Regions from separate parts of the Streptomyces sp. NPDC048461 genome, predicted to be linked through region 1. Evidence: riboswitches for the same ligand, from Rfam matches in the RefSeq annotation. Region 1 holds a riboswitch; each other region holds the start of a gene.

Evidence for each region. A riboswitch is a leader RNA that binds a small molecule or an ion and turns the genes downstream of it on or off. The one in region 1 is predicted to bind cyclic di-AMP.
Region 2: linked by a shared signal. The riboswitch ahead of ACZ6S8_RS27265 (M23 family metallopeptidase) and the one ahead of ACZ6S8_RS20810 (transglycosylase family protein) in region 1 are both predicted to bind cyclic di-AMP.
Region 3: linked by a shared signal. The riboswitch ahead of ACZ6S8_RS26060 (peptidoglycan DD-metalloendopeptidase family protein) and the one ahead of ACZ6S8_RS20810 (transglycosylase family protein) in region 1 are both predicted to bind cyclic di-AMP.

What each region holds. Positions count from the first base shown of each region.
Region 1 is NZ_JBVJGW010000011.1:191,251-195,912, reverse strand. It holds gene eno (phosphopyruvate hydratase) at 1-1,036, opposite strand, end outside; gene ACZ6S8_RS20810 (transglycosylase family protein) at 1,322-2,050, opposite strand; cyclic di-AMP (ydaO/yuaA leader) riboswitch at 2,054-2,226, opposite strand; gene ACZ6S8_RS20805 (LysM peptidoglycan-binding domain-containing protein) at 2,502-3,581, opposite strand; gene ACZ6S8_RS20800 (cytochrome P450 family protein) at 3,667-4,662, opposite strand, start outside.
Region 2 is NZ_JBVJGW010000018.1:40,885-45,546, forward strand. It holds gene ACZ6S8_RS27260 (GntR family transcriptional regulator) at 79-756, opposite strand; gene ACZ6S8_RS27265 (M23 family metallopeptidase) at 930-1,730, opposite strand; cyclic di-AMP (ydaO/yuaA leader) riboswitch at 1,743-1,902, opposite strand; gene ACZ6S8_RS27270 (M16 family metallopeptidase) at 2,109-3,476, opposite strand; gene ACZ6S8_RS27275 (M16 family metallopeptidase) at 3,521-4,662, opposite strand, start outside.
Region 3 is NZ_JBVJGW010000016.1:155,805-160,466, forward strand. It holds gene ACZ6S8_RS26055 (SGNH/GDSL hydrolase family protein) at 1-541, opposite strand, end outside; gene ACZ6S8_RS26060 (peptidoglycan DD-metalloendopeptidase family protein) at 718-1,725, opposite strand; cyclic di-AMP (ydaO/yuaA leader) riboswitch at 1,728-1,903, opposite strand; gene ACZ6S8_RS26065 (tyrosine-protein phosphatase) at 2,216-3,034, shown strand; gene ACZ6S8_RS26070 (aspartate aminotransferase family protein) at 3,059-4,474, opposite strand; gene hpnH (adenosyl-hopene transferase HpnH) at 4,471-4,662, opposite strand, start outside.

The DNA of each region.
Region 1 (4,662 bases):
CGGTCAGCGAACCGATCTGGTTCACCTTCACGAGCAGGGCGTTCGCGGAGCCCTCCTCGATGCCGCGGGCCAGGCGCTCCGGGTTGGTGACGAAGAGGTCGTCGCCGACGATCTGGACCTTGGAGCCCAGGCGGTCGGTGAGGGTCTTCCAGCCGGCCCAGTCGTCCTCGTACAGCGGGTCCTCGATGGAGACCATCGGGTACGCGGAGACGAGCTCCTCGTAGTACTCGGTCATCTCGGCGGCCGAGCGGGACTGGCCCTCGAACTCGTACTTGCCGTCCTTGTAGAACTCGGACGCGGCGACGTCGAGCGCGAGCGCGATGTCCTTGCCCGGGACGTAGCCGGCCTGCTTGATGGCCTCGACGATGAGGTCGAGCGCGGCGCGGTTGGACTCCAGGTTCGGGGCGAAGCCGCCCTCGTCACCGAGGCCGGTGGACAGGCCCTTGGTGTGGAGCACCTTCTTGAGGGTGTGGTAGACCTCGGCGCCCCAGCGCAGCGCCTCGGAGAAGGACTCCGCGCCGATCGGGGCGATCATGAACTCCTGGATGTCCACGTTGGAGTCGGCGTGCGACCCACCGTTGAGGATGTTCATCATCGGGACGGGCAGCAGGTGCGCGTTCGGACCGCCGAGGTAGCGGAAGAGCGGCAGGTCCGAGGCTTCGGACGCGGCGTGCGCGACGGCGAGGGACACGCCGAGGATGGCGTTGGCGCCGAGGGAGCCCTTGTTGTCGGTGGCGTCCAGGTCGAACATGGCCTGGTCGATCAGGCGCTGCTCGGTGGCGTCGTAGCCGACGAGCTCCGGGCCGATCTGCTCGATGACGGCGAGGACGGCCTTCTCGACACCCTTGCCGAAGTAACGGTTGGGGTCACCGTCACGGAGCTCGATGGCCTCGAATGCACCGGTGGAGGCGCCGGACGGGACGGCAGCACGGCCGGTGCTGCCATCGTCGAGGCCCACCTCGACCTCGACCGTGGGGTTGCCTCGGGAGTCCAGGATTTCCCGGGCTACGACGACGTCGATGGACGGCACGAGCATCTCCTTCTGGGATGTGACGCTGGGTGTGCGGTGGCGTGTCAGGCCGTGGGATGGCCTTGCCGCCTAGAGCCTAACCGGCTCCGGGCGCGGGGCCGGACGACCGCCCGGGTCCTGGGACGAAAAAGGGCCCGAATACCCCTCTTCCAGGACATAGGTCTCTTGAATCCGCGCGCCGTGGGCGCACACGCCACCGCCCGGCGCGCGGGGGGAGGCGCGCCGGGCGGTGGGACCCTGCGTGATTCAGCGGGCGGAGCGCGGGGGCTCCGGCGGCGGTTGCCGCGGGGTTCAGCTGAGGTCGAGCTTCTGACCCGGGAAGATCAGGTCGGCGTCCGAGACGATGTCCTTGTTGAGCTCGAAGACCTTCTCCCAGCCGCCCTGGACGTTGTTGGCCTCGGCGATGGTGCCCAGCGTGTCACCGGACTTGACCTCGTACGAGCCGGTGCCGGTCTTCGGGGCCTGGGCCTTCGGCTTGGCGGCCGGGGCCGGGGCCTCGGAGCGCTCGGAGCGCGTCGTCGGGGCCTGGGACCGCTTGGTCTCGACCTTCGGCGCGGTCTTCTTGACCTCGGTCTTCGGCGCGGTCTTCTTGGTCTCGGTCTTCTTGGTCTGCTTCGGGGTCTCCGTCGAGCCGCCACCCGTGTAGGAGGAGTTCGACAGGCCCACGCCGCAGGACGGCCAGGCGCCCTTGCCCTGGCCCTTGAGGACCTTCTCCGCGATGGCTATCTGCTGCGACTTCGTGGCCTGGTTGGCCTGGGCGGCGTACGACTTGCCACCGAACGCGGCCCACGTGGAGGACGAGAACTGCAGTCCGCCGTAGTAGCCGTTGCCCGTGTTGATGGCCCAGTTGCCGCCCGCCTCGCACTGCGCGACCTTGTCCCACTCGGACGCGGTGGCGGCGCTGGCGGAGCCGGCGGCCATCAGGGGGGCGGCCACGGCCACACCGGCGACACCGGCGAGCGTGACGATGCGGACGGCCTTGGAACCGCGGCGGTGCTTGCCCTTGCCGGAAAGCAGCATGGAGTTTCTCCTCACCGACGCCTACGAGGTGAGCTGTCGGGTTCGGGCGAGTGAGTTGCCCGGCCGTGCGACCTTGCGCACGTCTTAACCCCTAGCCGGTGGCGTGACCGTCTCTCAACGGCCGCTCCCGGCGCCTACCTTGGTTCCCCCGCTCCTGCCTTCGGCGCTTGCGCGACGACTGTTCCCCCCGTCCGCCGGCAGGATTCGGCGATGCGGTCGAAGGAGCCCGCGGTGGCGAGCGATTCAGAAGGTAGACGGCTCCCTCCCCGATGTTCAACGCGCCACATCGGGGAGAAACGCCCCTACTTGCGCCCTTCCCGGGAGCGTTTGCGCAGGTGAGGACGGGGTTTGCGCGAGCTCCGGGGCGGGACACGCCAGTTGACCCGAAGAGACACATGTCTCACTTACAGAAAACGGACAATCAACCCTTTAAAGGGTGCCCGAAGTGCCCCTATTTCGCGGTTAGATCCAGGTTCTGGCCGGGCTTGATCAGGTTGGCGTCTTCGCCGATGACCTGCTCGTTGGCGGCGTAGAGCGCGTTCCAGCCGCCCTTGAGTCCGTTGGCGTCCGCGATGGCGGTCAGGCTGTCGCCCGACTTCACGGTGTACGAGGGCTCCGACGCGGCGTCAGACGCGCCGGGCGCCTCGACGGCGGGCGTTCCGCGGTGCTTGCCGCTGCCCTCCACCGGCAGGGCGGGCGGGACCGACGGGTCGGTGGAGGCGCCCGGAGTCGTCTGGGGCGTCGGGCCCGTGGACGGGCCGGGAGCGGAGCCCGTGGGCACACCCGGGCCCGCCGGCGCCGTCGGGTCGGCCGGGGTGGTCGGCGCGGTGGGGTCGGCGGGGGCCGTGGGGTCCACAGGGGCCGTCGGGTCGGCGGGGGCCGTTCCCGGGCCGCCGGGCGTCACGGGGGCCGTCGGGTCGGCCGGGGCCGTCGACGGGTCGTCCGGCGCCGGCATGACGGGAAGTCCGCCGGGCGGCGCGAGCGGGCCGTCGGGGATGGCGAACGCCGGGGTGTCGGAGGGGGTCGGGGTCGGCGCCCCGAAGTCCCTGGCGGGGTCGGACCCGTGGACGGGCACCTCGGCGTCGGGCCGGTTCGGCGTCGGCGACGCGCTCCCGGCGGGGCCGGGCAGGCCCGGGTCCACCTCCGCGGCGGGGCTCTGCTGGGCCAGCCCGGCGGACGCCGCGCACAGCGGCCACGCCTGGGGGCCCTGGGAGGCCAGCACCCGTTCGGCGACGGCGATCTGCTGCGAGCGGCTGGCGAGGTCGGGCCGCTCGGCGAAGTCGAGCCCGCCGGCGCCGCGCCACTGGTCCTGGGTGAACTGCAGCCCGCCGTACGCGCCGCTGCCGAAGTTGGCGCTCCAGCTCCCGCCGCTCTCGCACTCGGCGACCCTGTCCCACGTGGAGGTGTCGGCGGCCGTGGCGTTGGTGGCTGCAAGCAGCGGCAGGGCCAGCGCTGAGCCAGTGACTCCGGCTGTGACTACCAGCGCGGGGACCTGGCGGGGGCGTCTGTGGCGGCCGTTCCCGGAACGCATGTAGGTGCACCTTTCGCATAACGGCGGGGTAACGGCAGAACTTAGCGGCCTTTGAGCGATTGTCACAAGTTCCGACCGCAGTCGACTAAGCGTCAGGTGTTCCTCCGATGTTTGGGGCTGCGAAGCGGACGGGAAGCGTGCGCAGGCCACGCATGATCAGTCCGCCGCGCCAGCGCAGCTCCTCGGGCGGAACGGCGAGTTCCAGGTCCGGCAGACGCGTCAGCAAAGTCGCAAGCGCGGTCTGACCCTCCAGCCGGGCGAGCGGAGCACCCAGGCAGTAGTGGATGCCGTGGCCGTATCCGAGGTGCTGGTTGTCGGTGCGCGAGAGGTCGAGCGCGTCCGGGTCGGCGAAGCGGTCGGGGTCCCGGTCGGCGGCCGCCAGGACGACGAGCACCGGGTCCCCCGCCTCCACCGACCGGCCGCCGAGGGTCAGCGCCTCGGTGGCGAACCGCCAGGTGGCCAGCTCCACGGGCCCGTCGTAGCGCAGCAGCTCCTCGACGCCGGTCTCCAGCAGACCGCGCTCCCCGGCGGCGAGGGAGCGCTGGAGGCGCTCGCGCTGGTCCGGGTTCGCGAAGAGGGAGTGGACGCCGTTGCCGATCAGGTTCACGGTCGTCTCGAACCCGGCGAACAGCAGGATGAACGCCATCGCGGTGGCCTCACCCTCCGTCAGGTGGTCCCCGTGGTCGCTCGCCCGGATCAGGTCGGAGATCAGGTCGTCGCCCAGATCGTCCCTTTTTCGATGGATGAGCTCGCCGAGGTACGTGCGCATCTGCTTGACCGCGCGCCCCACGCCGCCGCGCGGACCCCCGCCGTGCCGGATCATCATCCCGGCCCAGTCGCGGAAGTCGTCCTGGTCCTCGCGCGGGACGCCGAGCATCTCGCAGATGGCGTAGATGGGGAGCGGGAAGGCGAACTCGTGGATCAGGTCGGCCTCCCCCGTCGCCGCACCCCGGGACTTCTCCACGATCCGGTCGATGAGGTGGTCGGTGAGCTCCTGCACGCGCGGGGCGAACTCGGCCACCCTGCGCGGGGTGAACGCCTTCGACACCAGCCGCCGCAGCCGGGTGTGGTCCGGCGGGTC
Region 2 (4,662 bases), on a different contig from region 1:
CGGCAGCACGTCGAAAGGGCACCGCCCCGGAATTCCGGCAGCGGCGCGCGGATACCCGTCCTTTGTATACGGCGCCTGTTAATGACGGCCGCTCGACATGTTTACGGCAGGTTGCGAAGTCCTCACGGCGGCCCGCGGCCGCGGCCGGTGCGCCGCCGCGGCGCGGTCCGCGTGCATCGCGGTCAGGGCGCGCGCCCGCTCCGCGTCCCCCCGGGCCACCGCGTCCACGATCGCGCCGTGCTCCGCCCAGGACTCCGCGGGCCGGGCCGGGGGCTCGACCACGTACATCCACGCGACCTTGTGCCGCATCTGCGTGAGCAGCGCGATCAGGCCCGGGCTGCCCGACGCCTGGGCCAGCGTCTCGTGGAACCAGCCGCCCAGGGACCGCAGGTCCTCTCCCTGGCCCCGCCTGGCCCGTTCCTGGCCCAGTCTGACCAGCCCGCGGAGCACCTTCAGGTGGGCTTCGGTGCGCCGTCGCGCGGCCCGGGCGGCGGCGAGGGGCTCCAGCAGCATCCGCAGTTCCAGGAGGTCGGCCGCCTCCTGCGCCGTCGGCTCGGCCACCCAGGCGCCGGCGTGCCGCCGCGTGGTCACGAACCCTTCGGACTCCAGGGTCCGCAGCGCCTCGCGGACCGGAACCCGCGAGACGCCGTACCGGCGGGCGAGGACCTCTTCGGTGAGTCTGCTGCCCGGCTCGAAGACCCCGGAGACGATGTCGTCGCGAATTGCCGTGCATACCGCGTGCGCAGGAATACGCAAGACCGAACCTCCGCCTATTTCCGACTGCCGTGCCAGAGTGTGCTGCGACTCTATTGCAACACACGATAATTTCCGAGAGCGGCCGGAAAAGCGAAACATTCGCAAAAGACCCCGGCTCGCGGTGCGAGTCGGGGTCTTCGGCGAAGCGTGGGTCGTGCGCGGGGTCGTACGGGTCAGAGGCTGACGCCGTGCGAGCGCAGGTACGAGACCGGGTCGATGTCCGAGCCGTAGTCGGCGCCGGTGCGGGCCTCGAAGTGCAGGTGCGGGCCGCTGGAGTTGCCGGTGGAGCCCGACAGGCCGATCTGCTGGCCCGGGGTGACCTGCTGGCCGACGGAGACGCTCAGCGAGGACATGTGCCCGTACTGGGTGAACGTGCCGTCGTTGTGCTTGATGACGACGTTGTTGCCGTACGCGCCGCCCCAGCCGGCCTCGACGACGGTGCCCGCGCCCACGGCGTGGACCGAGGTGCCGGAGGAGGCGCGGAAGTCGATGCCGGTGTGGCTGCCGGAGGACCACATGCCGCCACCCGCGTGGTAGTGGGTGCTGATGCCGCCGCCGACGGGCGCGACGAAGGTGTTGAGGCGCTTGCGCTCCTCCTCGCGGGCCGCACGCTCGGCGGCGTCCCGCTCGGCCTTCGCCTTGGCCTCGGCGAGGCGCTTGGCCTCGGCGGCGCGCTGCTTGGCCTCGGCCTCGGCCTGGGCCTTGGCGGCCGCGTGCTCGGCGGCGCGCTGCTGCGACTCGGCCTGGTCCTGGATGTCACCCGCGAGCTCGCCGCCGACGACGACCGCGTCGTATCCGGCGTCGGGGACGGAGTGCTCGGTGTTGCCGTCCGCGGCGAAGGCCGGGCCGGCGAGGGAACCGACGACGCCCGTGGTGGCGAGGGCGGCTATACCGGCGTAGCCGGCGGTCTTGCGGCTCAGACGGCTGGAACCGCGGTGCTTGCCGGAGCCGGCGGTACGACTGCCAAACGCCATGAAGAGGTTGATCCTTTCCTTCCCTCTCGCCTACCGGGTTAGCTGACGGGTTCGGAGCAGGAAGGTCTCCTACGGGCTTCCTCTTGCGAGGCGGCCCGATTCACCCCAGGGACTGATGTGGGTCCCCGGCTCCCCAGGCTCGCGCCTGACGGGGACTCGGCGATCGCTGTCCGGTGCCGCGGGTGCGGCGGGCACAACTGACGAACAGCACGGCTGACGCTAGGCGGATCATCAGTCGATCGCCAAACAGACGAGCCCTTTTGTTGCGTACGCCACACCGCATACAAGCAACCTCACCACTAAATGGACAAAAGGGGCCCTGGTCGACAAGTCGCCAGAGCCCCTTGTTGCGCACGTCAGTTGGTGAGGTGACGGACGTCAGTTGGTGACGACGCTGACGTCACCGATCCCGAGCGCCCGCACCGGCGCCTCGATCTGCGACGCGTCGCCCACCAGCACCGTGACCAGCCGGTTCGCCGGGAAGGCGTTCACCACCGCCGAAGTGGCCTCCACCGTGCCGGTCTCGGCCAGCCGGGCGTACAACTGCGCCTGGTAGTCGTCCGGCAGCTCCTGCTCCACCTGGTCCGCGAGGGTGCCGGCCACCGAGGCGGCCGTCTCGAACTTCAGCGGCGCCACGCCCACCAAGTTCTGCACCGCGACGTCCCGTTCGGCGTCGGTCAGCCCGCCCTCCGCGAGGGTGCGCAGCACCTTCCAGAGGTCCTCCAGCGCCGGGCCGGTGTTCGGGGTGTCCACCGAGCCGCTGATGGCCAGCATCGAGGCGCCCTTGCCGTCCGCGGTCGACCGCAGCACCTGGCCGAAGGCGCGCACGCCGTAGGTGTACCCCTTCTCCTCGCGCAGCACCTTGTCCAGGCGGGAGGTCAGGGTGCCGCCCAGGCAGTACGTGCCGAGCACCTGGGGCGCCCAGACGCGGTCGTGCCGGTCCGGCCCGATGCGGCCGATCAGCAGCTGCGTCTGGACCGCGCCCGGCCGGTCCACGATGACGACGCGGCCGGTGTCGTCGGCGGTCACCGGCGGCACGGGCCGCGGCGCGGCGGAGTTGCCGGTCCAGATGCCCAGGGTGTCGGCCAGGACGGCGTCCAGGTCGATCCCGGTCAGGTCGCCGACGACGACCGCGGTGGCCGTGGCGGGGCGCACGTGGGCCTCGTAGAAGGCGCGTACGGCCGCGGAGTCGATCCGGGCCACCGTCTCCTCGGAGCCCTGGCGCGGGCGGGACATCCGCAGGGAGGCCGGGAAGAGCTCCTTGGAGAGCTGCTTGGCGGCGCGGCGCTGCGGGTTGGCCAGCTCGTGGGGGATCTCGTCGAGCCGGTTGCGCACCAGGCGGTCCACCTCGGCGTCGGCGAACGCGGGCGCGCGCAGCGCCTCGGCGAGCAGGCCGAGCGCCTTGTGCAGGCGCGAGGCGGGGACCTCCAGGGAGACCCGCAGGCCCGGGTGGTCCGCGTGGGCGTCGAGGGTGGCCCCGCAGCGCTCCAGCTCGGCCGAGAACTCCTCGGCGGAGTGCTTGTCGGTGCCTTCGGACAGCGCCCGCGCCATGATCGTCGCCACGCCGTCCAGGCCCTCGGGCTCCGCGTCGAGCGGGGCGGCGAGGTTGACCTCGACCGCGATCACCTGCTGGCCCGGGCGGTGGCAGCGCAGCAGCGTCAGCCCGTTGGCCAGCTCACCGCGCTCGGGGGCCGGGAAGGCCCACGGCTGCGGCTCGCCGGCCTCGGGGCGCGGGTGGAAGGTCATCGTGACGGCCACGGCGTCGGCCGCGGTGTCGGCTGCGGTGTCGCTCACTGCTCCGCCCCCTCGTTCTCGTCGGACTGGTCGTTCCCGTCGGCCCCGTCGGCGTCGGCCGCCAGCGGCTCGTAGACGAGCACCGCGCGGTTGTCCGGGCGCAGCCGGGCCGCGGCCACGGCCTGGACCTCCTCGGCGGTGACGTCGAGGACGCGCCCCACGGCGGTCAGCGCCAGCTGCGGGTCGCCGAACAGCACCGCGAAGCGGCACAGTTCGTCGGCGCGGCCGGACACCGTGCTCAGCCGGTCCAGCCATTCGCGCTCCAGCTGGGCCTGGGCGCGCTCCATCTCCTCGGCCGTCGGGCCCTCGGCGGCGAACCGCGCGAGCTCCTCGTCCACGGCCGCCTCGATGGCGGGCACCTCGACCCCGCCGGACGTCTTCACGTCCAGCCAGCCCAGCGAGGGGGCGCCGGCCAGGCGCAGCAGGCCGAAGCCGGCCGCGACGGCCGTCTGGTCGCGGCGTACCAGGCGGTTGTGCAGCCGCGAGGACTCGCCGCCGCCCAGCACCGTCAGCGCCACGTCGGCGGCGTCGCACTCGCGGGTGCCGTCGTGCGGGAGCCGGTAGGCGGCCATCAGGGCGCGCGCCGGCACCTCCTCGACGATCTCCTCGCGGAGCTCCTGCCCCATGACGTCCGGCAGCGTGCCGTCGCGCGGCGGCTGCTTGCCGTCGTGGCTCGGGATGGTGCCGAAGTACTTCTCGACCCAGGCGAGCGTGCGCTCGGGGTCGATGTCGCCGACGACCGAGAGCACAGCGTTGTTGGGCGCGTAGTACGTGCGGAAGAAGTGGCGCGCGTCCTCCAGGGAGGCGGCGTCGAGGTCGGCCATCGAGCCGATCGGGGTGTGGTGGTACGGGTGGCCCTCGGGGTACGCGAGGGCGGTCAGCCGCTCGAACGCCGTGCCGTACGGGACGTTGTCGTACCGCTGGCGGCGCTCGTTCTTGACGACGTCGCGCTGGTTCTCCATGGACTCGTCGTCCAGGGCCGCCAGCAGCGAGCCCATCCGGTCCGCCTCCAGCCAGAGCGCGAGCTCCAGCTGGTGGGTCGGCATCGTCTCGAAGTAGTTGGTGCGCTCGAAGCTGGTGGTGCCGTTGAGGGAGCCGCCGGCTCCCTGGACGAGCTCGAAGTGGCCGTTGCCGGGTA
Region 3 (4,662 bases), on a different contig from region 1:
GCCGGTCGCCGTCCCAGGCCCGCCGGTCCTGTACGGATCTGAGGGACCAGAGGTCGAGCACCGGGCAGTCGTACCGGTCGGCGATGGAGCGCACGTGGGCGCTGTACGTCGCCACCTTGCCGCGCAGGTGCCGCAGGACCGGCACGCCGCGGGTGTCGAAGCCGGTGGTGATCATGACCTGGCCGACGGATGCGGCGAGGTCGGCCACGGCGGCCTCGAAGCGCTCCGCCACGTCGTCGGGGTCGCTGCCAGGCCGGATGATGTCGTTGCCGCCCGCGCAGAAGGTCACGAGGTCCGGGGCGAGCGCCTTGGCCCGCGGCACCTGCTCGGCCACGATCTGGTCGAGGAGCCTGCCGCGCACGGCCAGGTTCGCGTATCGGAAGTCGTGCTCGTCGCGTCGATCGGCCAGGAGCACGGCGAGCCGGTCCGCCCAGCCGAGAAACGTTCCCCCCGGTCCCGGGTCCCCCACACCCTCGGTGAAGCTGTCCCCGATCGCCGCGTACGAGCCGATGGTCTTGAGTGTCGTCGTCGTCGCTGCCACGAAGCACCATCCTTCACCCCGGCGGGCAACCTACGCCAACGTAAGCAGGGGTTAACGGACCGTGATCTATACCACGCGCGGGATAAGGAATAAGTACGCGTCAGGCCGGGACCCCCCTCGGGTCCCGGCCTGACGCGTGTCCCTCGCCGCGGCGGATGCCGTCGGGCGCCTCACCGTCAGACGGTGGCGCCCTTCGAGCGGAGGTAGGCCAGCGGGTTGATGTCGGAGCCGTAGGACGGGCCCGTGCGGATCTCGAAGTGCAGGTGCGGGCCGGAGGAGTTGCCGGTGGAGCCGGAGAGGCCGATGCGCTGTCCGGCGCTCACGCTCTGGCCGGCCGAGACGGACAGCGAGGAGAGGTGGCCGTACTGGGAGTACTTGCCGTCCGCGTGCCGGATGACGACCTCGTTGCCGTACGAGCCGCCCCAGCCCGCGGAGACGACGGTGCCCGCGCCGACGGCCTTGACCGTGGTGCCGGAGCTCGCGATGAAGTCGACTCCGGTGTGGTAACCCGAGGACCACATGGCGCCGCTCGCCCGGTACTGGGTGGAGACCCCGCCGCCGACGGGGGCCACGAAGCCGGCGCCCGTGGGGGCCGCCGCGCCGGTGGAGGTCCCGGCGCCCTGCGTCTTCTGCTGGACCTTGGGCTGCTGCTTGCGGACGGGGGCGTCCTGCTTCCCCGAGGCCGCCTTGCCGGAGACCGGGGCCTCGGCAGGCTTCTGCTTCTTCTGGACCGGCTTCTCGGCCGGAGCCGGGGCCGGCGCCGGCGCTGCGGCGGTGGGCGCGGAGGCGCCCTTCGCGCCCAGCGTCAGCTTCAGACCCGGGTGGATCAGCGAGGGGTCGGTGCCGACGGCCTCGCGGTTGTCGGCGTACAACTGCTCCCAGCCGCCGGACAGGTCGCGCTCCGCGGCGATCTTGGAGAGGTAGTCGCCGGACACGACCGTGTACACGGTCGGCGCGGCGGCCGGGGCCGCCGCGGGGGCGGCGACCGGCGCGGCCAGCGCGACCGGCAGCTGCGGGGCCACGGCGGGCACGGTGGCCGGCGCGGCGGCCGGGGCTCCGGCCGCCTGGGCGCTCGCGGCGCCCATCAGCGGCAGCGCGAGGGCCGCGCCACCGGTGCCGGCGACGGCGAAACCGCGGGAGATCGAAAGGGACTTGGGACGGCGGTGCTTACCCTTTGCGGGCATGGCGGTTTCCTCTCCGTCGCCTGCGAGGTGAGCTGTCGGGTTCGGACTGGAGATGTCCGGCCGCACACGTATGGGCACATGTACGGCTTCACCCCAAGCCGTCCCGATATGAACACTCGGGACGGCGGCTTACCTGGTTCCCCCGCTCCTGCCGCGCGTGAATAGTCGGGTGCGGTTTTCCGGGTGGCGGCAGGATTCGGCGGTCCGCCCGGATCGATCGCGAAGGTAATCGAGTCCGGCCACGAGGAACAAGCCGCGAATTACCTGACGGAATCCCAGAGGTGAGAGATCGGCGGAATTCCCGTCACCCTGTGTCCATTCCGGACCGCCAACATCCGGTCTGGCTGGGCCATTCGACTTTCGCGATCAGGCACTCACGGTCACCGTATGATCTGGCTCACGGGCGGGCACCCGATCTCGCCTCCGGATATGGCAAGTTGTTGCCAAGTAGTGTAATTCGGACACCCGACGACGACGCGGAGGAGTTCACGTGACCCAGCAGATACCCCCGACCCCGCCCGGGTGGTCACAGCCGGAACCGGACCTGACCGGAGTACGGAACTTCCGCGACGTGGGCGGCCTGCCGACGACGGACGGACGGAGGGTCAGGCCGGGACGACTCTTCCGAAGCGGACATCTCGCACATGCCACTGAAACCGATACAGAGTTCCTCAACTCGCTCGGGCTCCACACCGTCTTCGACTTCCGCAACGACGCCGACCACGCGCTGGAGGGGCCGGACGTGGAGCTCCCCGGCGTGCGGAACGTCAACATCCCGCTCTCGGATCCGGCCGACGGCCGGGAGTTCTGGAAGATGGTGCGCGACGGCGATCTGGAACAGCTCCGCGGACTCCTGGGCGACGGGAGGGGCGCGGCACGGATGGCGAACTCGTACCGCTCGATCATCGCGAACCGCACCGCCGAGCACAGTCTGGTCCTGCACGCGCTCGCCGGGGACAGCGTCCCCGCGCTCATGCACTGTGCGGCCGGCAAGGACCGTGCCGGTCTGTCCGTCGCCGTCACCCTGCTCGCCCTGGGCGTCGAGCGCGAGGCGATCGTGGCGGACTACCTGGAGTCCAACGCCCCGCACCGGCGCTACCGGGTGCGCCGCGGCAGCGACTCCCCCGATGCCCGCTCCCCCGAGGTGATGGAGCTGCTGTCCCCGCTGTTCGACGCCCGCGCCGCGTACCTGACGGCGGCCTTCGACACCATCGACGAGACCTGGGGCGGGGTGGAGCCCTACCTGGCAGAGGGCCTCGGGCTGGCGCCCGAGACCCTCGCCCGGCTCCGGGCCGGACTGCTGGACTGACCCGCCGCGGCGGGCCGTCGGCGGTCAGCGGTTGCCGACGGCCTGCTTCACCAGCGTCCGGCCGAATTCCCACATCAGCCCGGACCCGCCGTGCGCCTCGTCCATCACCTCGCGGAAGGCACCGACGAACCGGTCGACGTCCGCCTCGTCCACGACGAGCGGCGGGATGAGCTTGATCACTTCCAGGTGGTCGCCGGACACCTGGGTGAGGATGCGGTGCTTCTGGAGCAGCGGCACCACGACCATCTGCGCGAAGAGCCCCTTGCGGGCCGCCTGGAGCATCGTCCACCGGCTGCGCAGCCCCAGCGAGGACGGCCGGCCGAACTCGATGCCGATCATCAGCCCGCGCCCCCGCACCTCGTGCAGCAGCTCGTACTCGTCCACGAGGGCCGCGAGCCGCCCGCGGAGCAGGTCGCCCATGGCCCGCGCGTTCGCGACGACCTCCTCGTCCTCCATGACGGAGAGCACCGCCAGTCCGGCCGCCATCGCCTGCGCGTTGGAACCGAAGCTCGCCGAGTGGACGAGGACCCGGTCCATGGACGAGTAGACCTTTTTGAAGATCCAGTCCTTGCCCAGGGTCGCACCGACCGGCACGTAGCCGCCCGAGAGCGCCTTGGCGACGCACACGAGGTCCGGTTCCACGCCCGGCTCGTGCTGGTACGCGTAGAAGTCACCGGTCCGTCCCAGGCCCGTCTGCACCTCGTCGGCGATCAGCAGCGCCTTGTGCCGGTGCAGCAGCTCCTGCGCGGCGAGCAGGAATCCGGGCGGGGCCGCGAGGACCCCCTTGCCCTGGATCGGCTCCACCACGAGGGCCGCCACGTCCCCGCGCCGCAGCTCCCGTTCCAGGGCCGCCAGGTCGCCGAGCGCGATCTTCGTGTCGGGCAGCAGCGGCGCGAACCCGTCCCGGAAGCCGGCCTCCCCGTTGACCGAGAGCGCGCCCGTGGTCAGCCCGTGGAAGGCGTGGTCGCAGTAGAGGACCCTGGGACGCCCGGTGGCGTACCGGGCGAACTTCAGGGCGGTCTCCACGGCCTCGGTGCCGCTGTTGCCGAAGAAGACCCGGTCCAGGTGGGGGCTGTACGAGAGGAGCTTCTCGGCCAGCAGCCCGGGCAGCGGCTGGCAGTCGAAGCGGGTCAGGTCGGCGAGCCGGGCGTCCAGCACGTCGTGCAGCGCCCGGCGGACCACGGGGTGGTGGCGCCCCAGGCCCATCACCCCGAAGCCCGCCAGCATGTCCAGGTAGTCGTTGCCCTCGGCGTCCCAGAAGTGGGCGCCCTCGGCCCGCTCGTAGACCTTGTCGAAGCCGATGGTGTGCAGCATCCGGGGCAGCTGGTGGTTCAGGTACCGGGCGTGCAGCTCGTACCGCTCCGCGCCGCGCTCGGCCAGCAGGGCGCCGAGGTCGAAGCCCCCGCCCCGGCCGCCCTCCTCCCGCGGACCGGCGCTCATGCCGACGTGCCCCGGTTCCCGCCGATCGTCTCCCGGGCCGCCCTCAGGGACTCCTTGAGGGAACCCATGGTGGCGAGGACGGCCGTGGGCTCGTAGCCGCAGTGCGCCATGCAGTTCGCGCAGCGGGGGTCCTTCCCGCGGCCGTACTTGCTCCAGTCGGTGTCGTTGATGAGCTCGCGGTACGTGGG